Regions from separate parts of the Streptomyces sp. NPDC040405 genome, predicted to be linked through region 3. Evidence: riboswitches for the same ligand, from Rfam matches in the RefSeq annotation. Region 3 holds a riboswitch; each other region holds the start of a gene.

Region 1 (9,412 bases), on a different contig from region 3:
CCGGCGCAGCGGAGTGTCCAGGATGTACTGCGTCTGGACCTCGGACAGCTGGAAGCGGTCCATCAGCGTTTCCTTGGCCTGCGCCGAGTTCTCGCTGGACCGGATGAGGCGGATGACCTCGTCGATGTCGAGCAGGGCCACCAGCAGCCCCTCGACCAGGTGCAGCCGGTTGCGCCGCTTGGTGCGCCGGAACTCGCTGCGTCGGCGCACCACGTCGAAGCGGTGGTCGAGGTAGACCTCCAGCAGCTCCTTGAGCCCCAGCGTGAGCGGCTGGCCGTCCACCAGCGCCACGTTGTTGATGCCGAAGGACTCCTCCATCGGCGTGAGCTTGTAGAGCTGCTCCAGCACGGCCTCCGGGTTGAAGCCGTTCTTGATCTCGATCACCAGGCGCAGGCCGTGCGCACGGTCGGTGAGGTCCTTGACGTCGGCGATGCCCTGGAGCTTCTTCGCGCCGACCAGGTCCTTGATCTTGGAGATGACCTTCTCGGGGCCGACGGTGAAGGGCAGTTCGGTGACGACGAGGCCCTTGCGGCGGGGCGTCACGTCCTCCACGGCCACCGTGGCGCGGATCTTGAAGGTGCCGCGCCCCGTCTCGTATGCGTCCCGGACGCCGCTGAGCCCGATGATCTGTCCGCCGGTCGGCAGGTCGGGTCCCGGCACATGCCGCATCAGCGTGTCGAGGTCCGCGTTCGGGTGCCTGATCAGGTGGCGGGCGGCGGCGACCACCTCGCCCAGGTTGTGCGGCGGCATGTTCGTCGCCATGCCGACCGCGATCCCGGACGTGCCGTTGACCAGGAGGTTCGGATAGGCGGCGGGGAGGGTGACGGGCTCCTGCTCGCTGCCGTCGTAGTTCGGCGAGAAATCGACCGTGTCCTCGTCGATGGACTCGGTCATCAGCGAGGTCGCCGAGGCCATCCGGCACTCGGTGTACCGCATGGCGGCCGGCGGGTCGTCATTGCCCAGCGAACCGAAGTTGCCGTGGCCGTCGACCATCGGCAGGCGCATCGAGAACGGCTGCGCCATGCGCACCAGGGCGTCGTAGATCGACGCGTCACCGTGCGGGTGGAGCTTACCCATCACCTCGCCGACGACGCGGGCGCACTTCACGAAGCCGCGCTCGGGGCGCAGCCCCATTTCGTTCATCTGATAGAGGATGCGGCGGTGCACGGGCTTGAGCCCGTCGCGGGCGTCGGGCAGCGCGCGCGAATAGATGACCGAGTAGGCGTACTCGAGGTAGGAGCCCTGCATCTCGTCGACGACGTCGATGTCGAGGATGCGCTCCTCGAAGTCGTCCGGCGGCGGACTCTTCGTGCTGCGGCGGGCCATCGCGCTTGCGGCTCCTTCAACGGGCAGAGCGGGATCTGACGCGGACCATTGTGGCCCCGTCCGCCGACAACTGTGGAACGGGCCGTCCCCGAGAGGCACCGCGCGGCCCCCGTGAGCGGACCCGCGCGGCCTTTCCCCAACCCGTTTCCGCGCTCCCGCGGGAGCGCGGCGGGACCTTGGCCGGACCTTTGCGTGACGGGAACTTCGCCAGATGTCCGTGCGGTTGCATACAGTGACAGAAGCGCTCATCACGCGGTTCGCACGCGCTCCATCACGCGATCGAAGGGACGTACATGCCCATGGGTCACACGGCCACGCAACAGGCCGGCTCCGGCGGCCTGAAAGCGACCGAGCACCGTCTGGCCAACGGCCTGCGGGTGGTGCTCTCCGAGGATCACCTGACCCCGGTCGCCGCGCTCTGCCTCTGGTACGACGTCGGTTCACGCCACGAAGTCAAGGGGCGTACCGGCCTCGCCCACCTCTTCGAGCACCTGATGTTCCAGGGCTCGGCCCAGGTGACGGGGAACGGCCACTTCGAGCTGGTGCAAGGAGCGGGCGGCTCGCTCAACGGCACGACCAGCTTCGAGCGCACCAACTACTTCGAGACGATGCCCGCCCACCAGGTCGAGCTGGCGCTGTGGCTGGAGGCGGACCGTATGGGGTCCCTCCTGACCGCGCTGGACGAGGAGAGCCTGGAGAACCAGCGGGACGTCGTCAAGAACGAGCGCCGCCAGCGCTACGACAACGTTCCGTACGGCACGGCCTTCGAGAAGCTCATCGCCATGGCCTACCCCGAGGGCCATCCGTACCACCACACGCCGATCGGCTCGATGGCCGACCTGGACGCCGCCTCCCTGGAGGACGCCCGGGAGTTCTTCCGCACGTACTACGCGCCGAACAACGCGGTGCTGTCCATCGTCGGTGACATCGACCCCGAGCAGACGCTCGCCTGGATCGAGAAGTACTTCGGCACCATCCCCTCCCACGAGGGCAAGCGGCCGCCGCGCGACGGCACCCTCCCCGAGGTCATCGGCGGGCAGCTGCGCGAGGTCGTGGAGGAGGAGGTCCCGGCCCGTGCCCTGATGGCCGCCTACCGGCTGCCGCACGACGGCACCCGCGAGGCCGACGCCGCCGACCTGGCGCTGACCGTCCTCGGCGGCGGTGAGTCCTCCCGGCTGCACAACCGCCTGGTGCGCCGCGACCGTACGGCCGTCGCCGCCGGGTTCGGCCTGCTGCGGCTGGCGGGCGCGCCGTCGCTGGGCTGGCTGGACGTGAAGACCTCCGGCGGGGTCGAGGTGCCCGGCATCGAGACCGCCGTCGACGAGGAGCTGGCCCGCTTCGCCGAGGAGGGCCCGACGCCGCAGGAGATGGAGCGCGCCCAGGCGCAGATCGAGCGCGAGTGGCTGGACCGGCTGGCCACCGTCGGCGGCCGCGCCGACGAGCTGTGCCGGTTCTCCGTGCTGTTCGGCGACCCGCAGCTGGCCCTGACCGCCGTGCAGCGGGTGCTGGACATCACCGCGGAGGAGGTGCGGGCCGTGGCCGCGGCGCGGCTGCGCCCCGACAACCGCGCCGTGCTGGTCTACGAGCCCGTCCAGGGCACCGAGGACGTGGACGGGGCAGACCGGTCCACCGACGCCGCCGACACCGACGCAGAAGGGGAGGCGGCCCAGTGAGCGACGCCGTCACCGCCACCATGACCTTCCACCCTCAGCCGCAGGGCGGCGCCCCCAGGCCGTGGGCCTTCCCGGCGCCGGAGCGCGGTGAGCTGTCCAACGGGCTCACCGTGCTGCGCTGCCACCGCCCCGGCCAGCAGGTCGTCGCCGTGGAGATCAACCTCGACGCCCCGCTGGACACCGAGCCGACCGGGCTGGAGGGCGTCGCCACGATCATGGCGCGCGCCCTGTCCGAGGGCACCGACAAGCACACCGCCGAGGAGTTCGCCGCCGAGCTGGAGCGCTGCGGCGCCACCCTGGACGCGCACGCGGACCACCCCGGCCTCCGGGTCTCGCTGGAGGTGCCGGTCTCCCGGCTGCCCAAGGCGCTCGGCCTGCTCGCCGACGCCCTGCGCGCCCCCGCCTTCCCCGACGGCGAGGTCGAGCGGCTGGTGCGCAACCGGCTGGACGAGATCCCGCACGAGCTGGCCAACCCGGCCCGCCGCGCCTCCATGGCCCTGGCCAAGGAGCTGTTCCCGACCGAGTCGCGGATGTCCCGGCCGCGCCAGGGCACCGAGGAGACCATCGAGGGCATCGACGCCGCCGCGGTGCGGGCCTTCTACGAGGCGCACATCCGGCCGTCCACCGCGACCGCGGTCGTCGTCGGCGACCTGACCGGTGTCGACCTCGACCAGGCGCTCGCCGACACCCTCGGCGCCTGGACCGGCGGCCCGGCCCCGCAGGGCTCGGTCCCGCCGGTCATCGCCGACGACACCGGCCGTGTGGTCATCGTCGACCGGCCCGGCGCGGTCCAGACCCAGCTGCTCATCGGGCGTATCGGCGCCGACCGGCACGACCGCGTCTGGCCCGCGCAGGTGCTGGGCACCTACTGCCTGGGCGGCACCCTCACCTCCCGGCTGGACCGGGTGCTGCGCGAGGAGAAGGGCTACACCTACGGGGTGCGCTCCTTCGGCCAGGTGCTGCGCTCGACGCCGCCCTCACCGGCCGGTGGCGGCTCGGCGGGCGCCTCGCTGCTGGCGATCAGCGGTTCGGTGGCCACCGAGGTCACCGGCCCGGCGCTGGAGGACCTGTGGACGGTGCTGCGGACGCTGAAGGAGGAGGGGCTGACGGACGCCGAGCGCGATGTCGCCGTGCAGAACCTCGTCGGTGTCGCCCCGCTCAAGTACGAGACGGCGGCCGCCGTCGCGGGCACGCTCGCCGACCAGGTCGAGCAGCACCTGCCGGACGACTTCCAGGCGCAGCTGTACGCCAGGCTCGCCGAGGCGGGCACGGTGGAGGCGACCGCGGCGGTCGTGAGCGCCTTCCCGGCCGACCGGCTGGTGACCGTACTGGTGGGTGACGCCTCGAAGATCGAGGAGCCGGTCAAGGCGCTCGGCATCGGAGAGGTGCGCGTCATCACCGGCTGAACCGCGGCCCGGTGAACCGCGGCCGGCGAACCACGGCCCGATGAACCGAGGCCCGTCGGGCCCGTTATGTCCCCGGGGCCGACCCAACGCACTATCACTACAAGGACCCTGGCGTCGCATGAGACGCCAGGGTCCTCCCATATGCCCGATTTGAGGGCTGTTTGGTTTGTGGCGAGAACAACAAAAACCCGTAACCGTTTGGTGATCGAAACACGGCCCGTCTAGCGTCAGTGCGGCTGTTCGCCGGATACCCGCCGCATCCGCGGCACGGACAGTCATCGCCGAGTCCCATGGTGCGAGTGCCAGGGGAGCCGGGGACCCAAACGTCCCTGGGGTGAATCGGACGCCTTCCCCGGCCGGGGGAGGGGCCCGTAGGAGACCTTCCTGCTCCGAACCCGTCAGCTAACCCGGTAGGCGAGAAGGAAGGAAAGGAGTGCGCCACACCATGGCGTTCACCCGTGCCGCCGGGAAGCACCGACGTCCCAGCCAAGCCGCTGTCCGCACCGGAGCGAACATCGCGGGCATCACCACGGTCGCCTCGGGCGTCGTCGCCGGCATCGCCGGCCCCGCCCTCGCCGCGACCGGCGAGACGCCGTCTCCCCAGGACACCGGTCTCCGCCAGGCGATGGTGATGGGCGACGGTCTCTCCGACCGGATCGACGCGCAGGCCCAGTCCCAGGAGGCCGCCGCGGAGGCCGCCGCCGCCAAGGCGAAGGCCGAGGCCGTGGCCCGCCAGGAGGCCGCACGCAAGGCCGAGGCGGCCGCGAAGAAGGCCAAGGCGGAGCGCGAGGCCAAGGAGCGCGCCGCACGTGAGGAGGAGCGCAAGCGCCTCAACACGTTCGAGTCGCCCATCAGCGGCTCCAGCGTCTCCACCGGCTACGAGGCGTCCAGCGGACTGTGGTCCTCCGGCAGCCACACCGGGATCGACTTCCAGGCCTCCACGGGCACTTCGGTGCACTCCGTGGGCTCCGGCGAGGTCGTCGAAGCGGGCTGGGGCGGCGCCTACGGCAACAACGTCGTCATCAAGATGAACGACGGCACCTACACCCAGTACGGCCACCTCTCCTCGATCGGCGTCTCGGTCGGGCAGAAGGTCACCCCCGGCCAGCAGATCGGCCTGTCCGGCGCCACCGGCAACGTCACCGGCCCGCACCTGCACTTCGAGGCCCGCACCACCGCGGAGTACGGCTCGGACATCGACCCGCTGTCGTACCTGCGCTCGCACGGCGTCAACGTCTGACCCGCGCCGCCCCTCCTGTCGAAAGGCCCCGTCCGCTCCGGACGGGGCCTTCGGCGTACCCGCTCCGCTGTGACCAAAAAATATCCCCGAATTCCCGTCGCCCATCGGAAATCCCGGCGGCTTCGAATAGAGTCGCTGAACGCGCGCCAATCGGATGCGTTTCGCGGGGTTGAGGCGGAGGTTCGACAATGCGGGACCGGAAGTGAACGGGGATACGGCCGCACTCCAGGGCGGTCGCCGGATTTCGGCGCATGCGGTGTGCACGGCGATCCGTGACGACATCATCTCCGGTGTCTGTCCACCCGGCAGCCGGCTGGCCGAGGAACTGCTCGCCCGGCGCTACGGGGTCTCCCGGGTGCCCGTACGCGAGGCGCTGCGCACCCTGGAGTCCGAGGGCTTCGTCACGACCCGGCGGCATGCGGGCGCGTGCGTCGCGCAGCCGTCCGAGAAAGAGGCGGCCGACCTCCTGGACATCCGGGCCCTGCTGGAGCCGCTGGGTGCCGCCAGGGCCGCCCAGCGCCGCACCGAGGGGCATCTGAAGGTGCTGCGGGGTCTGGTCCGGCTCGGCCAGGAGCGGGCGCAGTGCGGGCGGCTGGGCGAGCTGCGCTCGCTGGGCGACTGGTTCCACGAGACGCTCGCCCAGGCGTCCGGCAGCCCGAGCCTGGCGGGCCTGCTGGTGCAGCTGCGGCGCAAGACGGCGTGGGTGTACGCGGTGGATCCGGCCCGGCAGGCGGCGCAGTCGGTACCGGGCTCACCGGGCGCACCGGGCCCGGCCGGGTGCGCGGACCCGTCGGTGCGCGCCGTCGAGTCCTGGGCGGAGCACGGGGCGATCGTGGACGCCGTCGCGCGCGGTGACGCCGACCGGGCGCGCACGCTCGCCGGCGCTCACACCGAACGTTCGCTGGCCGAATACCGATTGCGAAATGCGCCCCAGGTGAGAACTTCGAAACATTCCGTAAACACGGCGAGCGGGCAGAATTAACAGCTTCCCGGTATGCGGCTCAATGGAATTCCAGATGCGGAAAAACAACGGGGCCGCGGTGATCCGTAATGGTTCACCGCGGCCCCGCCGCGCCGAAATGCGATTCGGACGGAATCAGACGGTCTCCGGAAGCTCCTCGAGACCCTCGGCCACCAGCTTCGCGAGCCGGTCGAGCGCGACCTCCGCGTCGTCGGCTTCGGAGGCGAGCACGACCTCGTCGCCACCCTGAGCGCCCAGGCCGAGCACGGCGAGCATGGAAGCGGCGTTGACCGGGGTGCCGCCCGCCTTGGCGATCGTGATGGGGACGCCTGCGGCGGTCGCCGCACGGACGAAGATCGACGCCGGGCGGGCGTGCAGGCCCTCGGCCCAGCCGATGTTGACGCGGCGCTCAGCCATGGTGTTGCCCTTCAGATCTGCGGGTGCTGTTGTCTAGACCAGATCATACGGTGTCCGGTCTCGCCCGGGTCGGGCCCGAGTGGGTCCGGTCATGTCCGAACAGGTCCGTTACGGACTTTCCCTCGACACACCCCGTTCACGCAAGGGTGTCCGCCATGCGGACCTCTCCGTCCCGGACTTCAGCCCGTACCCTGTCCCCATGCCGAGCCCGTCGGATCATCACGCGTATCCCACTCACTGGGAGGCCGACGTGGTGCTCAGGGACGGTGGTACCGCGCAGATCCGGCCCATCACGCCCGATGACGCACAGCGCCTGGTCAACTTCTACGAACACGTCTCGGACGAGTCGAAGTACTACCGCTTCTTCGCGCCCTACCCCCGGCTCTCCGACCGCGACGTCCGCCGCTTCACGCACCACGACTACGTCGACCGGGTCGGCCTCGCGGCGACCGTCGGGGGCGAATTCATCGCCACCGTCCGCTACGACCGCATCGACGAGGACGGGCTGCCCGCCCAACTCCCGTCGTCCTCCGCGGAGCGCGGCGCCGCCGACGAGGCCGAGGTCGCCTTCCTGGTCCAGGACGCCCACCAGGGCCGCGGCGTGGCCTCCGCCCTCCTCGAACACATCGCCGCCGTCGCCCGCGAGCGCGGCATCCGCCGCTTCGCCGCCGAGGTGCTGCCCGCCAACACCAAGATGATCAAGGTGTTCACGGACGCCGGATACACCCAGAAGCGCAGCTTCGACGACGGCGTCGTCCGCCTCGAATTCGACCTCGAACCCACCGACGCCTCCCTGGCCGTCATGCGCGCCCGTGAGCAGCGCGCCGAGGCCCGCTCCGTGCAGCGGCTGCTCACCCCCGGCTCCGTCGCCGTCATCGGCACCGGCCGGGCCCCCGGCGGGGTCGGTCGCACCGCGCTGCGCAACCTCCTCGACGGCGGCTTCACCGGGCGGGTCCACGCCGTCAACCACGCCTTCCCCGCGGACTGGACGCGCCTGGAGCCCGACGGCGTCCCGGCCCACCGCTCGCTGCGCGAGGTCGACGGACCGGTCGACCTGGCCGTCGTCGCCGTGCCCGCCGCGCAGGTGCCCGCCGTCGTCGCCGAGTGCGGCGAACACGGCGTCCAGGGGCTCGTCGTCCTCTCCGCCGGGTACGCCGAGAGCGGTCCCGAGGGCCGCGACCGCCAGCGCGAGCTGGTCCGCCAGGCCCGCAGCTACGGCATGCGGGTCATCGGCCCCAATGCCTTCGGCATCATCAACACCGCCGACGGCGTGCGGCTGAACGCCTCCCTCTCCCCCCGGCTGCCGGTCCCCGGCCGCATCGGGCTGTTCACCCAGTCCGGCGCGATCGGCATCGCCCTGCTGTCCGGGCTGCACCGGCGCGGCGCGGGGCTCACCCGGCCCACCGGTACCGAGGGGATGGCGGGGCTCGCCGGTCTCGCGGGCCTCGCGGGCATCTCTACGTTTGTCTCCACCGGAAACCGCGCCGACGTCTCCGGCAACGACCTCCTCCAGTACTGGTACGAGGACCCGCGGACCGATGTCGCCCTCATGTACCTCGAATCCATCGGCAACCCCCGCAAGTTCACCCGGCTCGCCCGGCGCACCGCCGCCGTCAAGCCCGTCGTGGTGGTCAAGGGCGCCCGGCACAGCGGCAGCGCCCCCACCGGGCACGCCGTGCCCACCACCCGCATCCCCGATGCCACCGTCTCCGACCTGTTGCGACAGGCGGGCGTCCTGCGCGTGGACACCGTCACCCAGCTCGCCGACACCGGGGTCCTGCTCGCCTCCCAGCCGCTCCCGGACGGGCCGCGCGTCGCCATCCTCGGCAACTCCGAATCCCTCGGCCTGCTCACCTACGACGCCTGCCTCACCGAAGGACTGCGCCCGCTGGTGCCCCGCGACCTGACCACGGCCGCCGCCCCCGAGGACTTCCACCGCGCCCTGACCGGGGCGCTCGGCGACGACGGGTGCGACGCCGTCGTCGTCACCGCCATCCCCTCCGTCGGCGACGCCCGCGCGGCGGCCCTGGCGGCGGCCGTCCGTACGGCGGCCGCCGAGGCGCCCGGGCGCGGCGCGGCCAAGCCGGTGGTGGTGGTCCACCTGGAGATCCCCGGCCTCGCGGAGGCGCTCGCGGGTGTGGGCGACCCGGCCTCTGTGCCGGGCGCCGAACCACCGGCCGAGGCCCGCCGGATCCCCGCCTATCCGGCCGCCGAGCGTGCGGTGCGGGCGCTCGCCGAGGCCGTGCGGTACGCGCGCTGGCGGCGGGAATCCGGGGAGCCGGGCCGGGTGCCCGAGCACGACGACATCGACGAGGCCGGGGCCGCCGCCGACATCGCGGTGCTGCTGGCCCCGTCCGAGAGGGCCCCGCACCAGGGCATCGCGCCGCCG
Region 2 (9,412 bases), 200 kb from region 3:
TTCGAGCCCGGCCAGGGGGCGGCGTGCACTCGCTGGGGGCCGGGGATGGCGGGCGTCCCGGGGCGCGTCTGCCGGGTGGCGGGCCGGGCGGGGGCTAGGCGGGGACTGGGCGGACGTTTTGGCGGACCCAGTCGACGATCGACGTCGTCGTCGCGCCCGGGGTGAAGATCTCCGCTACGCCCTGTTCCTTCAGCGGAGCGATATCGGCCTCGGGGATGATGCCGCCGCCGAAGACCTTGATGTCCTCCGCCTCGCGCTCCCGCAGCAGCTCCAGCACCTTGGCGAAGAGGGTCATATGGGCACCGGAAAGGATCGAGAGGCCGATCGCGTCGGCGTCCTCCTGGATCGCGGTGTCGACGATCTGCTCGGGGGTCTGGTGGAGGCCGGTGTAGATGACCTCCATGCCCGCATCGCGCAGCGCCCGCGCGATGACCTTCGCGCCGCGGTCATGGCCGTCGAGGCCCGGTTTGGCCACCACCACACGGATCGGACCGGTCACACCCATCGCAGCCTCCAAGCCCTAGCTCGCGCATCCGCGTGAACGAACGTTATCTCCAGCTTCCCGCAAGCATCCCCTACCCGGCAGTTTCGCGATGCGCGGCGAGGGGGAAATCACACCCGGGACACGTTCGGCCTCGGGTCGACCACCAAGGGGAGCCGCAGCGGGGACCGTCGCACCGCGCAGTGCCACCCGGCAGTCGCATAGGGACTGCGACATGGCATGGGCATGGCATCGCGGTGCGGCGGCGCGGTCCGCCACGAACCACGGCTGCCAGCAACACACGGGCACAAGGGGGCGGTCGTCGTGGGCCTCGTATGCAGTCAGAACAGGCAGGGCGGGCAGAACAGGCAAGGCGGGCAGCGAAGGATTCGGGCCCTTGCGGTTGATCTGGCCATCCTCGCCGGGCATCTTCTCCTCTACCCCACCGGCCTCCGCCAGGAGCGTCCGCCCGCCACACCCCCGCCCGACCTCCAAGGGCAGCGCCCGGTGGTCCTCCTCCACGGCTTCATCGACAACCGCTCCGTCTTCGTCCTGCTGCGCCGTTCCCTCCTCCGCCACGGCCGACAGCATGTCGAGGCCCTCAACTACTCCCCCCTGACCTGCGACCTCCGCACCGCCGCCGCGCTGCTGGCCCGCCACATCGAGGACATCCAAGCCCGCACCGGCCACAGCCAGGTGGACATCGTGGGCCACAGCCTCGGCGGGCTGATCGCGCGCTACTACGTCCAGCGGCTGGGCGGCGACGCGCGGGTGCACTCCCTGGTCACGCTGGGTACTCCGCACTCCGGCACCCGCATTGCGCCCTTGTTGTCCGCACATCCGCTCGTGCGTCAGATGTGCCCGGACTCCGAGGTGATAACGGAGTTGAGGCAACCTGCCCCCGAATGCCGTACGCGTTTCGTTTCTTTCTGGAGTGATGTGGATCAGTTGATGATCCCGGCGGAAGTCGCCCGCATAGACCATCCGGATCTGATCTTTCGCAACATCCGGGTCAGCGGTGTGGGACATCTCGCTCTACCGGTCCACCCGGCCGTCGCCGCCGGGATCCGGGAGGCGCTGGACGCCGCCAATGCGGCCCAGATGGACACTTCGGGCACGTTCTCGGTCGCCTGATACGGCCGAAAATTGCCGAACAGCCGTCGAACGTCGGGCCAAGAGTGGGCGCACAGTCAACCGAAAGAGGTCCAAATGCCCTTTCCCGTGATGCCCAAAACTTGCTGAAGATTGTCGCTCCCGCGTACCGCCGGGTACAGTCGCCGCTAATTCTCCTGCAGCCGAGGCGAAAGAGAAGTTGGTGGTGAACGACCGTCACCCGTTGGGGGCAACCCCGACCGTCCCCGCTCCCGACGCCTCGTATTCCTATGACGAGGCTTACGGCCAGCACCAGGACACAGCGCACGGTTATGCCGGGTACGACGGCTACTCCACCGGCAGCTTCGACAACCTCGGGGCCGCATACGGTGAGGCCGACCCTCTCTTCGGCTCCCTCCCGGGCAGCTACGGGGACGGCCAGGGCAACCCCGACGGCGGGCACAGCGGTCAGTACGACGCGTCCCAGTGGGGCGGCGACGGCACCTCGTACGACACCGGCGCCTACGACACCACCGCGATGTGGGCCGCCTCCGGCTATCAACTGCCCACCGATGTACCCACCCAGCAGCAGGACGACACCGGCGGCCACTGGGACGCCGGTGCCTGGGAGGCGCACTCCCCGCAGGAGGCCCACTCCCAGCAGTGGGACACGGGCGCGTACGACACCGGCACCGGGCAGTACGACACCGGCACGGGCCAGTTCGACACGGGACAGTACGAGTCCGGCCAGTACGACACGGGTCAGGTCGATTCGGGGCAGTTCGATACCGGACAGGTCGATACCGGCCACTACGACACAGGCGCGTACGACACCACCGGGCAGTACGACACGGGCGCGTACGACATCTCGGGGCAGTACGAGGTCATCAGCCAGCACGCCGCGTACGACACCTCCGGCGTCGACACCGGGCAGACCCAGTTCTGGGACACCTCGGCCTACGCCACCCTCGACGAGCCCCAGTACGAGGAACCGCAGTACGAGGAACCGCAGTACGACGGGCAGCAATACGACGGGCAGCCGTACGACGAGCCCCAGTACGACGACGGGACGGCGCCCTTCGAGCAGACCGCGGTCTTCGAAGCCGTGGCCGAGCCGGAACCCGCCCCCGATCCCGTCGCCGACATCACGCCGCCGTCCGCCCCCGCCACCGCCGCCACCACCCCCCGCTCCGGCAGCCGCGCCCGCCGCCGCTCCGCGCCCTCCCGCCCCAAGCGCTCCGCCCTCCTCACCGTCGCCGTCCCGTCCGTCTGCGCGCTCGGCGTCACCGCCGTGGCCGCCGCTTCCGTGAGCGGCATGTCCAGCGACAAGAAGGACGAATCGACGACGCAGGCGGCCCCCGACGTGCAGCCCGTCAAGGCATCCGTCGCCAACAGCGAGATGGACACCCGGCTCGCCGGAGTCGACGACGGCGTCAACGACTTCCGGGAGCGCGCCAGCCGTACCCAGGAGCGGATCGACCTCAAGGCGCGTCAGGCCGCCGAGAAGAAGCGCAAGGCCGCGGAGGCGGCGCGCAAGGAGGCCATGCGGCCGAAGTTCTCGCTGCCGGTCAAGCAGCACGGGCTGAGCGCGGGCTTCGGCCAGGCGGGCATCAACTGGATGTCCCTGCACACCGGAATCGACTTCCCGGTCAGCCAGGGCACGCCCGTCATGGCGGCTACCGACGGCACCGTGCGGACCCAGTGGAACGACGCCTACGGCAACATGGTCATATTGACCGCTCCCGACGGTACGGAGACCTGGTACTGCCACCTCAGCAGCACCAAGATCCGCTCCGGGACGGTCAAGGCCGGGGATGTCATGGCCTACTCGGGGAATTCCGGCAACTCCACCGGCCCGCACCTGCACTTCGAGGTGCACCCGGGCGGCGGGGCGGCAGTGGACCCGCAGCCGTGGCTGCAGAGCCACGGCCTCGACCCCAACTGACCGCCCCCCCCTACACCGGCTCCTACACCAGCTCAGAGCTTTTCGACCGGCGCGTACCGCAGCAGCAGCCGCTTCGGCTTCTCGCCGCCGAAGTCGATCGTCGCCTCCGCGTTGTCCCCGGTGCCCTTCACCGCCACCACGGTGCCGAGCCCGAACGAGTCGTGCGTCACCCGGTCCCCGATGGCCAGGGAGACCACCGGGCGGTCCTTCGCCCGCCGCGTCGCGAAACCACTCGCACCGGACCCGGACCCGGACCGCGAGCGCGACGACGAGAACCCGGACGACAGCCCCGACCCGCTGCCCGACGTCATGGCGCCCATCGACGCCGACGGGGTCGCGGGACCGGTACGCCGCCACTGCACGTACTGGTCGGGGATCTCTTCCAGGAAGCGGGACGGCGGGTTGTACGCGGGCTGGCCCCAGGCGCTGCGCATGGTCGACCGCGACAGATACAGCCGCTCGCGGGCGCGCGTGATCCCGACGTACGCCAACCGCCGCTCCTCCTCCAGCTCCTTGGTCTGGCCGAGCGCGCGCATGTGCGGGAAGACCCCGTCCTCCATGCCGCTGAGGAAGACGACCGGGAACTCCAGCCCCTTGGCCGTGTGGAGCGTCATCAGGGTGATGACCCCCGCGCCCTCCTCGTCCTCGTCGGGAATCTGGTCGGAGTCGGCGACGAGCGCGACCTGCTCCAGGAAGTCCGCGAGCGTGCCGGGGTTCTCCTCGCCCCGGTCCTGCTCGAACTCCAGCGCCACGGAGGCCAGCTCCTGGAGGTTCTCGATGCGGGTCTCGTCCTGCGGATCGGTGGACGCCTGCAGCTCCGCCAGATAGCCGGTGCGCTCCAGCACGGCTTCCAGGACGGTCGCCGGGCCCGCGCCCGACTCCACGACGGTCCGCAGCTCCTCCATGAGGGTGTTGAACCGCTTGACCGCGTTCGCCGAGCGGGCCGCCATGCCGTACGCCTCGTCGACGCGGCGCAGCGCCTGCGGGAAGGTGATCTTCTCGCGCGACGCGAGGGCGTCGATCATCGCCTCGGCGCGGTCGCCGATGCCGCGCTTGGGCACGTTCATGATGCGGCGCAGCGGTACGGCGTCCTCGGGGTTGGCCAGCACGCGCAGATACGCGAGGACGTCGCGGACCTCCTTGCGCTCGTAGAAGCGGACCCCGCCGACGACCTTGTACGGCAGCCCGACCCGGATGAAGATTTCCTCGAAGACACGGGACTGGGCGTTGGTGCGGTAGAAGACCGCGACGTCCCCGGCGCGGGCGTCCCCCGCGTCCGTCAGCCGGTCGATCTCGTCGGCGACGAACTGGGCCTCGTCGTGCTCGGTGTCCGCGACGTACCCGGTGATGGTGGCGCCGGTGCCCGCCTCGGTCCACAGGTTCTTCGGGCGGCGGTTCTCGTTGCGCTCGATGACGGCGTTGGCCGCGCTCAGGATGGTCTGCGTGGAGCGGTAGTTCTGCTCCAGCATGATCGTCCGCGCGTCCGGATAGTCCTCCTCGAACTGGAGGATGTTACGGATCGTGGCGCCCCGGAACGCGTAGATCGACTGGTCGGCGTCGCCCACGACGCACAGCTCCCCGGGCTCCTCCCCGGCCGCGTCCGGGCCCGTGTCCGTACCTGTGTCCTTGCCCGCGCCCGTGTCCTTGCCCGTGCCCACCAGCTCGCGCACCAGCGTGTACTGAGCGTGGTTGGTGTCCTGGTACTCGTCGACCAGGACGTGCCGGAAGCGGCGGCGGTAGTGCTCGGCGACGTCCGGGAACGCCTGGAGCAGATTGACCGTGGTCATGATGATGTCGTCGAAGTCGAAGGCGTTGGCCTCGCGCAGCCTCGACTGATACATCACGTACGCCTCGGCGAGCGTCTTCTCGAAACCGTCCGCCGCCTGACCGGCGAAGGTCTCCTCGTCGATCAGCTCGTTCTTCAGGTTGGAGATCTTGGCGCTGAACGACTTCGGCGGGAACTTCTTCGGGTCGAGATCGAGATCCCGGCACACCAGCGCCATCAGCCGCTTCGAGTCGGCGGCGTCGTAGATCGAGAACGATGAGGTGAAGCCCAGCTTCTTCGACTCGCGGCGCAGGATGCGGATGCAGGCGCTGTGGAAGGTCAATACCCACATGGCGTTCGCCCGTGGCCCGACCAGCTCCTCGACCCGCTCCTTCATCTCGCCCGCCGCCTTGTTGGTGAAGGTGATGGCGAGGATCTGGCCGGGGTGCACATGGCGGGCGCCGAGCAGATACGCGATGCGGTGGGTGAGCACCCGGGTCTTGCCGGACCCGGCCCCCGCGACGATCAGCAGCGGCGAGCCCGTGTGCTCCACGGCGGCCCGCTGCTGCTCGTTCAGCCCCTCCAGCAGCGCCGCCGGGTCGAGGGCGGGGCGGGGCGCGCCGTCCCGGTAGTACGCCTCTCTGGGGCCGCTCGGCACCGGCGCGTCGAACGCGCCCGTGAAGAGGTGGTGCGGCACCTCCTCGGCGTCGGCGGGGCCCGGGTGTGCGGAATCCTCGGGCGGCGGGGGCTCCTCGCCCGGAGGCCCGAGATTCGCCAGGAAGCTGTCGTCAAAGAGGCTGCTCATCGCTCACCGAGTTTAGGCGGCCCTACCGACAGCCTACGCATGGACCGCACATGGATGTCACGAAACGGTTTCGGGCAAAACGACCACCAGCCTTCACAGGAGCACCACGAGTTGGCTACCGTCCTCCCTCAGGCAGCCCGTGCACCCGTCGGCGAACCGCGTCGGCCCGGGCAGCCTCCGCCGAGTCCGGCCACGTCGCAAGGCGCCCGGAGCCGGGGACCCGCCCTCCTGACCCCCTTCGGGGAGGAGGGGCCCAATCAACCCCGGGGTGAATCGGCCCGAGCTGCGATACGACACGTACGGCAGGTACGACGTGGCGTCCCGCCCGCGCACGGCCGTAGGGCAACCTTCCGTACCGCCCGAACCCGACAGCTAACCCGGTAGGCGGTCCACGGAAGGAGTCGCCTCCCTTGGCGTCGCACCGCAAGCCGCGGACCCGAATACCCACCGCCGCGTCCTCCACCGGGCGCCGTACGGCCGTCGGGTTCACCACCGCCGCCCTCGCCTCCGTCACCCTCCTTTCCCAGACCGCGAACGCCGCCCCGGGCGATCCGAAGCCCGGCACGACGCAGTCGATCGAGGCGGTCAAGGAGAAGGTGGACACCCTCTACCACCAGGCGGAATCCGCCACCCAGCACTACAACGCCGCCAAGGAGCGCTCCGAGAAGCAGCGCACCAAGGTCAACCGGCTGCTGGACGACGTCGCCGAGAACACGGAGAAGCTCAACGAGGCCCGCCGCACGCTCGGCACCTACGCCGCGGCCCAGTACCGCAACGGCGGGGTGACCTCGAGCGCCGCGAGCCTGCTGTTCTCCAACGACCCGCAGGACCTGTTCGACCAGTCCCATCTGATGAACCGGATGGCCGGGTCGCAGAAGAAGGCCGTCGACGACTTCCAGACGCAGGCGGCGAAGGCCGCCAAGGAGCGCGGCGAGGCCGCCAGGAGCCTGGAGTCGCTGAACGAGACCCAGCGAGAGCTGAAGACCAAGAAGAAGTCCGTCCAGGACAAGCTCGCGCAGGCCCGCCGACTGCTGGCGAATCTGACCGCCAAGGAGAAGGCGCGACTGGCGGCGATCGAGAAGAAGAAGGCCGAGGAGGCGCGGCGCAAGGCGGCCGAACTGGCCGAGAAGCAGCGGGAGGCCGCGGCCAAGCAGAAGGAGCAGGCGCAGGAGCAGCAGTCGAGCGGCGGTTCCTCTTCCGGTTCCGGTTCCAGCACCGGCACCGGCTCGTCCACCTCCACGAGCGGCACCAAGGCGGCCAAGGCGATCGACTTCGCGGAGTCCCAGCTCGGCAAGCCGTACGTCTGGGGCGCGACCGGCCCCAACTCCTATGACTGCTCAGGGCTCACCCAGGCCGCCTGGAAGGCCGCCGGTGTCTCGCTGCCGCGCACCACGTGGGACCAAGTGAAGGCCGGTACGCGCGTCTCGACCTCCGACCTCAAACCCGGTGACCTCGTCTTCTTCTACGACGACATCAGCCACGTCGGGCTCTACATCGGCGACGGGATGATGATCCACGCGCCGAAGCCGGGCGATGTGGTGAAGAAGGCACCGATCACCGAGATGCCGATCTACGGAAGCGTGCGGCCCGCGTAGCCGCCACGGAGCGATGCGGCTGCCCGTCCATGCCGGCGGGCAGCCGCTGCTCACACCAGCCGGATCACGTGCCCGGCTTACGCCCGTACACGTACACGTCGTCGCCGTTCCGCAACAGGCTCCAGTACTTCTTCGCGTCACCGGACCGCATGTTGACGCAGCCGTGGGAGCCGGGCGGCGACCATACGCTGCCCGCGATGGAGTGGAACGCCTGGCCGCCGTCGAAGAACTGGCTGTAGGGCATGGCCACGTCGTAGATCGTCGACCAGTGGTTCTTGTCCCGCCAGTAGATCTTTTTCAGCCCGGTGCGGGTCTCGTACTTGTCCCGCCCGGAACGCACCGGCACCGGACCGAACACCAGCCGCGAACCGTCCTGCACCCAGCTGAGCTGCCGGGTGAGGTCGACGCAGGCGATGCGGCCCTTGTTGGTGGGGCACTTACGCGCCGCGTTGGGGTTGTGCCCCGCCGCCCGCTGCGCGTTGATCAGCTTCATGACGCCCCAGGTGACGGGGCCCGCGTAGCCGATGGTCGGGCTGATGCCGTGGTTGATCTGGAAACTCCGCGTCGCGCGGCAGTCCCCCGAGGACTGCCGGCCGTCGACGGGACGGCCGAGGAACTTCTCGACCTGCTTCTGATACGGACCGGTGGTCGCCGTACACGACGTCGCCGCCTGCGCCGGTGCCGCACCGAGTGCGACGGTCAGCGGCACCACCATGCCCGCCATGCCCAACGCGACCGCCGTGCGGCGCCGCCATGCCGCGAATCTTCGCTCTGCCCCCATTGCGCGCTCCCTCCGGGCTTGCCCTTGACGGGTAAGACAGTCGAAGGGTGCGTCGGGTTGCGCTTACAGGTGCGATTTCCCCCATTCCGCCCCTTCGCGCCCCCGGGTTGGCCCACCGGAAGGGGGCGGAGCAGGTCAGGGGAGTCAGGAGAATCAGGTCCAGAGGACGGCGATGAAGATGTTCACCGTCGTCAGCGCGCCGACCGCGCCGAACACCGCGGGCTCCACCTTCTCCTCGTCCCGCTTCACATACACCAGGCCCAGGATCACGATCAGCAGCGCCAGCTTGATGCCGATCTTGACCGTGTTGACGGTCTGATCGTCCGCCTGGTTCAGCCCGACCAGTACGGCACCCGTGACCAGCATGGTCAGGGCGCCGTGCAGCATCCCCGGAGTCATCCGCGCGCCGCCCCCGCGTACCGCCGTGAGCTGGGAGAGGAAGCCCCCCAGCAGCGCGGCGATGCCGACGATGTGCAGGCCGACGAACACATTGATGAGTACGTCCATGGCATCGGAGACTAGCGCCGCTCATATCACCGCCAGTCACCCGGGTGCACCCCGATCGGCACATCGGTCACAGCCGCCCCGATCCCGCCCTCCCCACGCCATCCCCGTGATCAGCAGACGGCACCGTGAGGACGAATCCGTCCACCTCCGTTCATGTCAGCACACCGTGCCGCGGACCGGCCTAGTTTCCCCTCCAGGAAGCACACCCCTGTCCCCGCACGAAAGGTGTATCGCCGCAGTGGCGCCGCAGCCCCCCACGAAGCCGAAGCAGCGGCACCGCCCGTCGCTCACCGGCACCACCGTCCGCACCGCCGTGACCCTCGCCCTCGCGGGCGCCGCCTCCGCGGCCGCCCTCCCGGGCATCGGGCACGCCGAGCCCCGACTGACGTCCGCCCAGGTGAAGGCGAAGGTCGACGCGTATCAGCGGGAGGCGGAGGAGGC
Region 3 (9,412 bases):
CGTGTAGTGGCGTATGCGGCCCTTGGCGCTGCGTACCACGTCATAGACGGAGGCGACGGCCCGCTGACGGCCCAGCCAGCCGTCACACAGAACGGCGATCGACTGCGCACGGCGGCCGAACTGCGAGTTCATGTGGTCGATCTCCAGGAGGTCCTGGAGGATGTGGTGCTCGCCGTAACGGTCCTGCAGCTTCGAGATCGCCAACTGCTGCTCGTTGGCCAGACCCTGAAGCGTCCGCATGGCGGACTTCAGTGCGCTCTTGGTGGCTTCCTCGGACCGTATCTGCGCGTCCTGGACCGCCGCCGCGTAGTTGTTTTCGAGGTCGGCGGCGCGGTTGTGAAGTTCCGCCTTCTCGGTACTGAGCTTTGCTCTCGCTTTTCGCCCGCGAATAATGGCGGTTGCGGCGAGAGGCGTGCCAGCGATCAGGGCCCAGAGCGCAGGATCCTGTATGTAATGCGTCATAAGACTCTCTTTAAACGACTAGACCGCCAGGGACTGAAGGGTTATTGCTCGATAAGAATCCGGGTGATATGGAGAGGCGGCGGTAAGTCAGCGTTCGTACGGCGCCCGAGGGGACGGGGCGCACCGCACTCGCCCTGCCGCGGGCAGCGCACAGGCAGGGGTGCGCCGGCACGGCTCCATATGCCCAACTGGCGGCATAGTGCTCCTCAGAGTGGTAACCCTCTCGGCTGATTTACCGGATCGCCGGGTGTCTTACGGGCCCTTGGCTCGCCTGGCAAGCGCGGTGATCGTATCACCAGGGGCAGGAGGCCCCGTGCATGTGCCGGAGGCCCATTCAACCACCTGACACTGTTTCAGCCACCCTCTTATTCTGCCGCATTGGCCGACGTCAGCGCATGTTCGGCAGGTCTGCCGCGCGCCCGCGCCGGGCCGCTCCGGGCAGTGGCCCCAGCCATCAGATATCGGGCATTCGCCGCGTGCTGTGAGTGCGTCGTGGAGAGTGTGTGGAGATGGTCGTCGAATTGCTTCGACATTAATTGGCTTTACTTGCGCGTTATGGATTTACTTCCGATAAGTGGCGTATCGGAATCCATGGACCGCGGCCGGTATCGTCGGAGCGTGTCCGATCAGCCTTGCCCTGCCCCCGCTCCCACCCTGTTCACCTGGGAGTTCGCCACCGATCCCTACCCCGCGTACGCCTGGCTACGCGAGCATGCCCCGGTGCATCGGACCACGCTCCCCAGCGGGGTCGAAGCCTGGCTGGTGACCCGCTACGCCGACGCCCGGCAGGCGCTCGCCGACGCCCGGCTGTCGAAGAACCCCCAGCGGCACAGTGAGTCCGCTCACGCCCGAGGCAAAGTGGGCATCCCGGGCGAACAGCGCGCGGATCTGATGACACATCTGCTCAATATCGATCCCCCGGACCACACCCGGCTGCGGCGGCTGGTGTCCAAGGCGTTCACCCCGCGCCGCGTCGCCGCGTTCGCCCCGCGGGTGCGCGAGCTGACCGACGCCCTCATCGACGCCTTCGCGGACCGGGGAGAGGCGGACCTCATCCATGAGTTCGCCTTTCCTCTCCCTATCTATGCGATCTGCGATCTGCTCGGCGTCCCGCGGGAGGACCAGGACGACTTCCGGGACTGGGCCGCGACGATGATCCGGCACGGCGGGGGCCCGCGCGGCGGAGTGGCCCGCGCGGTGAAGCGGATCCGCGCGTATCTGGCCGAGTTGATCCACCGCAAGCGCGCCGCGCTCGGCGACGACCTGATCTCCGATCTCATCCGGGCCAGCGACCACGGGGACCACCTCACCGAGAACGAGGCCGCGGCGATGGCCTTCATCCTTCTCTTCGCGGGTTTCGAGACCACCGTCAATCTGATCGGCAACGGCCTCTACGCCCTGCTGCGCAACCCCGAGCAGCGCGCCCGGCTCCAGCGGCATCTGGAAGAGGCGGAAGAAGGGGACGAGGAACTGCTCGCCACCGGCATCGAGGAACTGCTGCGCTACGACGGCCCGGTGGAGATGGCCACCTGGCGGTTCGCCACCGAGCCGGTCACGATCGGCGGCCAGCACATCGCCGAGGGGGAACCGGTGCTCGTGGTGCTCGCCGCCGCCGACCGCGACCCCGAGCGCTTCGCCCACCCCGACGTCCTCGACCTCTCCCGCACCGACAACCAGCACCTCGGCTACGGCCACGGCATCCACTACTGTCTGGGCGCCCCGCTGGCCCGCCTGGAGGCGCAGACCGCGCTCGCCACCCTGCTGCGCCGACTCCCCGACCTCCAGCTGGCGGTGGAGCCGGAGGAGTTGCGCTGGCGCGGCGGGCTCATCATGCGCGGGCTGCGCACCCTCCCGGTGACCTGGGGAAAGTGACGTTCGGTCAGGCGCATGACCACGGCGTGACCTGGGATACACCGGCTTGTGATGATCGTGTGACCTCGCTATGTTCAACCGACAACCGAGCCCCCACACGAGAGGCGATTTCGCATGCTTTCCGGAAACGGACGCCACCGCCGCCCTCGCCAGGCTCCCGCCATCGTCGTCGCGGCGGGGGTGACCGGTGCGAGCATCGCCATCCCGCTCTTCGGGGCGACCGGCGCCCAGGCCGCCCCCGCGGGCACATGGGACCGGGTCGCCGAGTGCGAGAGCGCGGGGATGTGGAGCGCCAACGAGGGCAACGGCTTCTACGGCGGTCTGCAGTTGACCCTCGACATGTGGAAGAAGTACGGCGGCACGGGCTACGCCCCGCGCCCCGACCTCGCCAGCCGCTCCCAGCAGATAGCCGTCGCCGAGTCGATACTCGGCGACCGCGGCCCGGACGCCTGGCCCAGCTGCGCGCTGAACGCCGGGCTCACCGCCGACGGCGATGCCCCGGACGTGAACCCGGGCAGCACGGCGCGCCCCTCCCAGCAGGCCCCGCAGCACGGCGACTCGGGCGACGGCTCGGACGGTGACTCGGGCCGGGACTCGGGCGGTGACTCGGACCGGGACTCCGGCGAACGGGACGGCGCCCCGGCCGACAAGACGCCGGAGGAATCGAACACCCCCACCCCCTCCGGCACTCCCGACCCCTCGGACGCACCCGACGCCACGCCCTCCCCGTCGCCCACCTCCAGCACGTCCGACCCCTCGCCGACGCCCACCTCCACGGGAGGTGCCTCCGGAGACCGCTCCGGTGAGCACCGGGGTGAATCCGGTAAACATCGGGGCGAATCGGACCCGGGGGAGCGGCCGAGCGGCCATGCCTCGCGTGGCGGAGCCGACCGCGCCGAAAACCCCACGGATGGCGGCTACACGGTGCGTCCGGGTGACAATCTTTCAGCAATCGCCGAAACGCAGGAATTGGGCGGCGACTGGCGTCGGCTCTACGTGTCCAACGAGAACCTCATCGGAACCGACCCGGATCTCATTCTCCCTGGTCAGCGGCTTGACCTCACCATCAGGGGCCGGTAGTTCGGGGGGATTTGCCCGATCTGAAACCGGTGAGACATACCTCTCGTCACATTTCCCGGGCCGTCCCTCGTGTCCGGTCTCTCCGCACCCGGCCCCACCTGCGCCGATGTGCGCCGAGTGAGATCGATAACGTCCCTCTTCGCTGGGATAAGGGTGTTTGAACGTTTCCCGCACGTGTGTTTAACGTCTTTCCGCTCGCCACCGCGAGCACCGTCGACCGTCACGCCGAGTCCTGCCGGCGGTCGTCCGGTACCGACGCGCCAGCGCCGAAGGCAGGAGCGGGGGACCCAAGGTAAGTGCCGGGAGGCCAGCGGAATCGGCCGAACGGCTAGGGGTGAAGCCGGGTGCGTACTCCGCATCCGGCCGGGCAACTCACGCCCGAACCCGACAGCTCACCTCGTAGGCGTCGGTGAGGAAACGAACGAACATGTCCAACGCTCAGGGCAAGCACCGTCGTCCTTCCAAGGCCACCCGTATCGCCGCGCTCGCCGGTCTCGCCGGAGCCGCCGTGGCCACCCCGCTCATCGGTGCGACGTCCGCCTCTGCCGCGACCAGCTCCCAGTGGGACCAGGTCGCGCAGTGCGAGGCCGGTGGCAATTGGTCGATCAACACCGGCAACGGGTACTACGGCGGCCTGCAGTTCTCCTCCTCCACCTGGGCCGCCTACGGCGGTACCGCGTTCGCTCCCACCGCCGACAAGGCGGGCAAGGCCCAGCAGATCCAGGTCGCCGAGAAGGTCCTCGCCAGCCAGGGCAAGGGCGCCTGGCCGGTCTGCGGCAAGGGTCTGACCTCCGGTGGCGCCCCCGCCGCCCCCGCGCCGTCCACCCCGTCGCAGAGCCAGCCCGACTCCTCGCAGCCGGCCCCCTCCGCCAAGCCGAAGGCCGCGCCGCGCAGCGCGCCCGAGCACGCCGCGCGCGCCGAGACCCGCGGCCCGATCAAGAAGGGCGACGGCGAGTACAAGGTCAAGTCCGGTGACACCCTTGGCAAGATCGCCAAGACGGAGGACGTCAAGGGCGGCTGGAAGAAGCTGTTCGAGCTGAACAAGAACGTCATCCAGAAGGCCGACCTGATCTTCCCCGGCCAGCAGCTCCACCTGAGCTGAGCCGTCCCACCCCGTTGACGAGCCCCGGCCGGGTGCGCCGCCCCCACGGTGCACCCCGCCGGGGCTTCGGTGCGGTTAGGCTCATGCTGCTACCGAAGACCCATACGAAGGAGATCCTCGTGCCGTCCATCGACGTCGTCGTAGCTCGCGAGATCCTCGACTCGCGAGGCAACCCCACGGTCGAGGTCGAGGTCGGCCTCGACGACGGCAGCACCGGCCGTGCCGCTGTCCCGTCCGGCGCCTCCACCGGCGCCTTCGAGGCCCTCGAACTCCGTGACGGCGACAAGAACCGCTATGGCGGCAAGGGCGTGGAGAAGGCCGTCCTCGCCGTCATCGAGCAGATCGGCCCCGAGCTGGTCGGATATGACGCCACCGAGCAGCGCCTGATCGACCAGGCGATGTTCGACCTGGATGCCACTCCGGACAAGTCCTCGCTCGGCGCCAACGCCATCCTCGGCGTCTCCCTCGCCGTCGCGCACGCCGCTTCCGAGGCGTCCGACCTGCCCCTCTTCCGCTACCTCGGCGGCCCGAACGCGCACCTGCTGCCGGTCCCGATGATGAACATCCTGAACGGCGGCTCGCACGCCGATTCCAATGTGGACATCCAGGAGTTCATGATCGCGCCGGTTGGCGCCGAGTCCTTCTCGGAGGCCCTGCGCTGGGGTGCCGAGGTCTACCACACCCTCAAGGCGGTGCTGAAGGAGCGCGGCCTGTCCACCGGTCTCGGCGACGAGGGCGGCTTCGCGCCGAACCTCGACTCCAACCGGGACGCCCTCGACCTGATCGTCGAGGCCATCAAGAAGGCCGGTTACCAGCCCGGCCAGGACATCGCGCTCGCGCTCGACGTCGCCGCCACCGAGTTCTACAAGGACGGCGTCTACCAGTTCGAGGGCAAGGACCGCACCGCGTCCGAGATGACCGCGTACTACGCCGAGCTGGTCGACGCGTACCCGCTGGTCTCCATCGAGGACCCGCTGAACGAGGAGGACTGGGACGGCTGGAAGACGATCACCGACCAGCTCGGTGACAAGGTCCAGCTGGTCGGCGACGACCTGTTCGTCACCAACCCCGAGCGGCTGGCCCGCGGCATCGAGAACGACACCGCGAACGCCCTGCTGGTCAAGGTCAACCAGATCGGCTCGCTGACCGAGACCCTCGACGCCGTCGAGCTGGCCCAGCGCAACGGCTTCAAGTGCATGATGTCGCACCGGTCCGGTGAGACCGAGGACGTCACCATCGCCGACCTGGCCGTCGCCACCAACTGCGGCCAGATCAAGACCGGCGCCCCGGCCCGCTCCGAGCGGGTGGCCAAGTACAACCAGCTGCTGCGCATCGAGGAGATCCTGGACGACGCCGCGGTGTACGCGGGCCGTTCCGCCTTCCCGCGCTTCAAGGGCTGACCGCTTCCCGATCCTGAGGAGCGGACACGTCTGACGCATGTCCCCGGCCGCGGTCCCGTACCGTGGCCGGGGACGGCGTTACTCAAGCGGGCGTTACTCACGACTCAAGCGAAGTCATCACCGGGGAGGCGACGTGCCGGCGGATCGGTTCTCCACCGCGACCAGGCTCAAGGCGCTCGGCGAGCACGCCGCCGCCCGGGTCTACCGTGCCCGGATCAAACGCCGCCGCAGCAGGCTCACCGGCCGGGCCGCCCTCCTCGCACTGGTCGTCTGCTCGCTGGTGGTCGCGCTGGCCTATCCCATGCGGCAGTACATCTCCCAGCGCTCGGAGATCGCCGACCAGCGCCGCCAGGCCCAGCAGGAGCGCGCCGAGGTGGCCAAGCTGAGCGAGCAGAAGGCCCGGCTGCGCGACCCCGCGTACATCGAGCGGCGAGCCCGCGAGCATCTGCACTATCTGATGCCGGGGGAGACCGGCTTCAGCATGGTGGACCCCGGCGCCCGGGCCGAGCGCTCCACCGACCATGGCGCGGGCGACCGCCCCTGGTACACCAACCTCTGGGACACCGTGGACACGGCGGACGCGCCGAAGGCGGCCGCCGCCGCGGACCGCTGACGCGTCGCGTCGGCGCCCGTACGGTCGCACCCGGTCCGACACCGATCGAAGAGAACTTTCCCCTCATGGACACGCCCCCTCCGCAGACGGAGCCCACCGCGCCCACCGACGCGGACATCGCCGCCGTCAAGGAGCAGCTGAACCGCGTACCGCGCGGCCTGCGCGCCGTCGCGCACCGCTGCCCCTGCGGCAACCCCGATGTCGTCGAGACCGCGCCGCGCCTGGAGGACGGGACCCCGTTCCCCACCCTCTACTACCTGACCTGCCCGCGCGCCGCGTCCGCGATCGGCACGCTGGAGGCGGAGGGCGTGATGAAGGAGATGACGGCCCGGCTGGGCAGCGACCCCGAGCTGGCCGCCGCCTACCGCGCCGCCCACGAGGACTACATAGCGCGCCGCGACGCCATCGAGGAGCTGAAGGGCTTCCCCAGCGCGGGCGGCATGCCGGACCGGGTGAAGTGCCTGCACGTTCTGGTCGGCCACTCCCTCGCGGCCGGTCCCGGGGTCAACCCGCTGGGCGACGAGGCGATCGCCCTGCTGCCCGAGTGGTGGCGCAAGGGCCCGTGCGTCGCGCCCTGCGCCCAGCCGACGGAACAGGCGCCGGAACAGGCGCCGGAACAGCCCGCGAAGGGGGAGACCGCATGACCCGCGTCGCGGCCGTGGACTGCGGCACCAACTCGATCCGGCTGCTGGTCGCCGACGCCGACCCGGCCACGGGCGAGCTGACCGAGCTGGACCGCCGGATGAAGATCGTCCGGCTGGGCCAGGGCGTGGACCGCACCGGGCGGCTGGCCCCCGAGGCGCTGGAGCGCACCTTCGCCGCGTGCCGGGAGTACGCGGAGGTCATACGCACGCTCGGCGCCGAGCGCGTCCGCTTCGTCGCCACCTCGGCCTCGCGGGACGCCGAGAACCGCGAGGAGTTCGTGCGCGGCGTCGTGGACATCCTCGGCGTCGAGCCCGAGGTGATCACCGGGGATCAGGAGGCGGAGTTCTCCTTCACCGGCGCCACCAAGGAGCTGACCGGCCATGAGCATCTGAGCGGTCCGTTCCTGGTGGTGGACCTCGGCGGCGGCTCGACGGAGTTCGTCAGCGGCGACGACGGGGTGCGGGCGGCCCGCAGCGTCGACATCGGCTGTGTGCGGCTGACGGAGCGGCATCTCGTCGCGGACGGCCAGGTCGCCGAGGTGCCGACGGAGGATCAGCTCTCGGCCATCAGGGCGGACATCGAGCGGGCGCTGGACCTCGCCGAGGAGACGGTGCCGCTCACCAACGGCTGCCGCCCCGGCGAGGGCGGCCACACCCTGGTCGGGCTGGCCGGTACGGTCACCACCGTCGCCGCCATCGCGCTGGGGCTGACGGAGTACGACCCGGCCGCGATCCACCACGCCCGGGTACACGCCGGGCAGGTCGGCGAGATCACGGCCAAGCTGCTGACCTCGACCCACGCGGAGCGGGCGGCGATCGGGGCGATGCATCCGGGCCGGGTCGACGTGATCACCGCGGGCGCCCTGGTGCTGCTGTCGATCATGGATCGGACCGGTGCCGAGGAGGTCGTCGTGAGCGAACACGACATCCTCGATGGCATCGCCTGGAGCATCTCCTGAGCGGGATCGATATCGTCTGAGCGGCCGTGGAGGGTCCTTCCGGGGCCTTCCGCGGACCGCCGCCAAAAGAGTTCGTGAAACTCTTCACATGAAAAAGTGCCCTGGTGGCCGCCTTCTGGGCCACCCCGAGGCCGCTATTGGTGACGGTGTTCATCAAGTCGGCCGGATCATGGCCGGGCGCCCCGCGTCGCGGACCGCCGGGGAACGTCATGGTCTACTCGCGCGTTCAACGGCTATCGCTGCTCAGAGCGCATGGGAACGTCTTGATCCGCTTCTCGGTTCCCCTGCTGGAGTATGGCGTCCGTCACGGGGGCGGCGGAGTGTAGCAGATACCCCCACATTGCTTGTGAAGGGGCTCACGAGGACCCCCTCGTGAGGTGCTGGATACTCGAAACATGAGCACCACGGAGCGTCCCAGGATCCTCGTTGTAGGCGGTGGGTACGTAGGCCTGTACGCGGCGCGCCGCATCCTCAAGAAGATGCGGTACGGCGAGGCGACTGTCACGGTCGTCGACCCTCGCTCGTACATGACGTACCAGCCCTTCCTCCCCGAAGCTGCGGCCGGCAGCATCTCTCCGCGCCATGTCGTGGTTCCGCTGCGGCGTGTGCTCCCCAAGGCGGAGGTCCTCACCGGCCGGGTGTCGAACATCGACCAGGACCGCAAGGTGGCCGTCGTCCAGCCGCTCGTCGGCGAGTCGTACGAGCTGCCCTTCGACTACCTCGTCATCGCGATGGGCGCGGTCTCCCGCACCTTCCCGATTCCCGGCCTGGCCGAGAACGGCATCGGGATGAAGGGCATAGAAGAGGCCATCGGCCTGCGCAACCACGTCCTCGAGCAGCTCGACAAGGCCGACTCCACCACGGACGAGGACATCCGCCGCAAGGCGCTCACCTTCGTCTTCGTCGGCGGCGGCTTCGCGGGCGCGGAGACCATCGGCGAGGTCGAGGACATGGCCCGCGACGCGGCCAAGTACTACCCGAGCGTGAAGCGCGAGGACATGCGCTTCGTGCTCGTCGACGCGGCCGACAAGATCCTTCCCGAGGTGGGCCCGAAGCTCGGCCAGTGGGGCCTGGAGCACCTGCAGAAGCGCGGTGTCGAGGTCTACCTCAACACCTCCATGAACTCCTGCGTCGACGGCCATGTGGTGCTCAAGAACGGCCTCGAGGTCGACACCAACACCCTCGTGTGGACCGCGGGCGTCAAGCCCAACCCGGCGCTCGCCCGGTTCGGCCTCCCGCTCGGCCCGCGCGGCCACGTGGACACCGGCTCCAACCTCCAG

What was found. Region 3 has a riboswitch for cyclic di-AMP ahead of ACZ59A_RS23910 (transglycosylase family protein). Riboswitches for the same ligand answer to the same signal wherever they lie in the genome.
Region 1: it holds a riboswitch for cyclic di-AMP, as region 3 does, so the genes downstream of both, ACZ59A_RS18240 (M23 family metallopeptidase) here and ACZ59A_RS23910 (transglycosylase family protein) in region 3, are expected to answer to the same signal.
Region 2: it holds a riboswitch for cyclic di-AMP, as region 3 does, so the genes downstream of both, ACZ59A_RS22945 (C40 family peptidase) here and ACZ59A_RS23910 (transglycosylase family protein) in region 3, are expected to answer to the same signal.

The regions. Positions count from the first base shown of each region.
Region 1 is NZ_JBVIVI010000004.1:96,512-105,923, forward strand. It holds gene ACZ59A_RS18225 (DNA gyrase/topoisomerase IV subunit A) at 1-1,326, opposite strand, end outside; gene ACZ59A_RS18230 (M16 family metallopeptidase) at 1,626-2,999, shown strand; gene ACZ59A_RS18235 (M16 family metallopeptidase) at 3,020-4,405, shown strand; cyclic di-AMP (ydaO/yuaA leader) riboswitch at 4,675-4,836, shown strand; gene ACZ59A_RS18240 (M23 family metallopeptidase) at 4,851-5,645, shown strand; gene ACZ59A_RS18245 (GntR family transcriptional regulator) at 5,848-6,627, shown strand; gene ACZ59A_RS18250 (HPr family phosphocarrier protein) at 6,742-7,023, opposite strand; gene ACZ59A_RS18255 (bifunctional acetate--CoA ligase family protein/GNAT family N-acetyltransferase) at 7,223-9,412, shown strand, end outside.
Region 2 is NZ_JBVIVI010000005.1:369,627-379,038, reverse strand. It holds gene ACZ59A_RS22965 (cobalamin B12-binding domain-containing protein) at 95-505, opposite strand; gene ACZ59A_RS22960 (esterase/lipase family protein) at 722-1,615, shown strand; gene ACZ59A_RS22955 (M23 family metallopeptidase) at 1,800-3,518, shown strand; gene pcrA (DNA helicase PcrA) at 3,551-6,088, opposite strand; cyclic di-AMP (ydaO/yuaA leader) riboswitch at 6,257-6,490, shown strand; gene ACZ59A_RS22945 (C40 family peptidase) at 6,499-7,683, shown strand; gene ACZ59A_RS22940 (L,D-transpeptidase family protein) at 7,748-8,464, opposite strand; gene ACZ59A_RS22935 (hypothetical protein) at 8,618-8,971, opposite strand; gene ACZ59A_RS22930 (C40 family peptidase) at 9,201-9,412, shown strand, end outside.
Region 3 is NZ_JBVIVI010000005.1:573,827-583,238, forward strand. It holds gene ACZ59A_RS23895 (ATP-binding protein) at 1-462, opposite strand, end outside; gene ACZ59A_RS23900 (cytochrome P450 family protein) at 1,054-2,334, shown strand; gene ACZ59A_RS23905 (transglycosylase family protein) at 2,449-3,414, shown strand; cyclic di-AMP (ydaO/yuaA leader) riboswitch at 3,669-3,835, shown strand; gene ACZ59A_RS23910 (transglycosylase family protein) at 3,842-4,516, shown strand; gene eno (phosphopyruvate hydratase) at 4,636-5,916, shown strand; gene ACZ59A_RS23920 (FtsB family cell division protein) at 6,050-6,529, shown strand; gene ACZ59A_RS23925 (DUF501 domain-containing protein) at 6,595-7,173, shown strand; gene ACZ59A_RS23930 (Ppx/GppA phosphatase family protein) at 7,170-8,132, shown strand; gene ACZ59A_RS23935 (NAD(P)/FAD-dependent oxidoreductase) at 8,528-9,412, shown strand, end outside.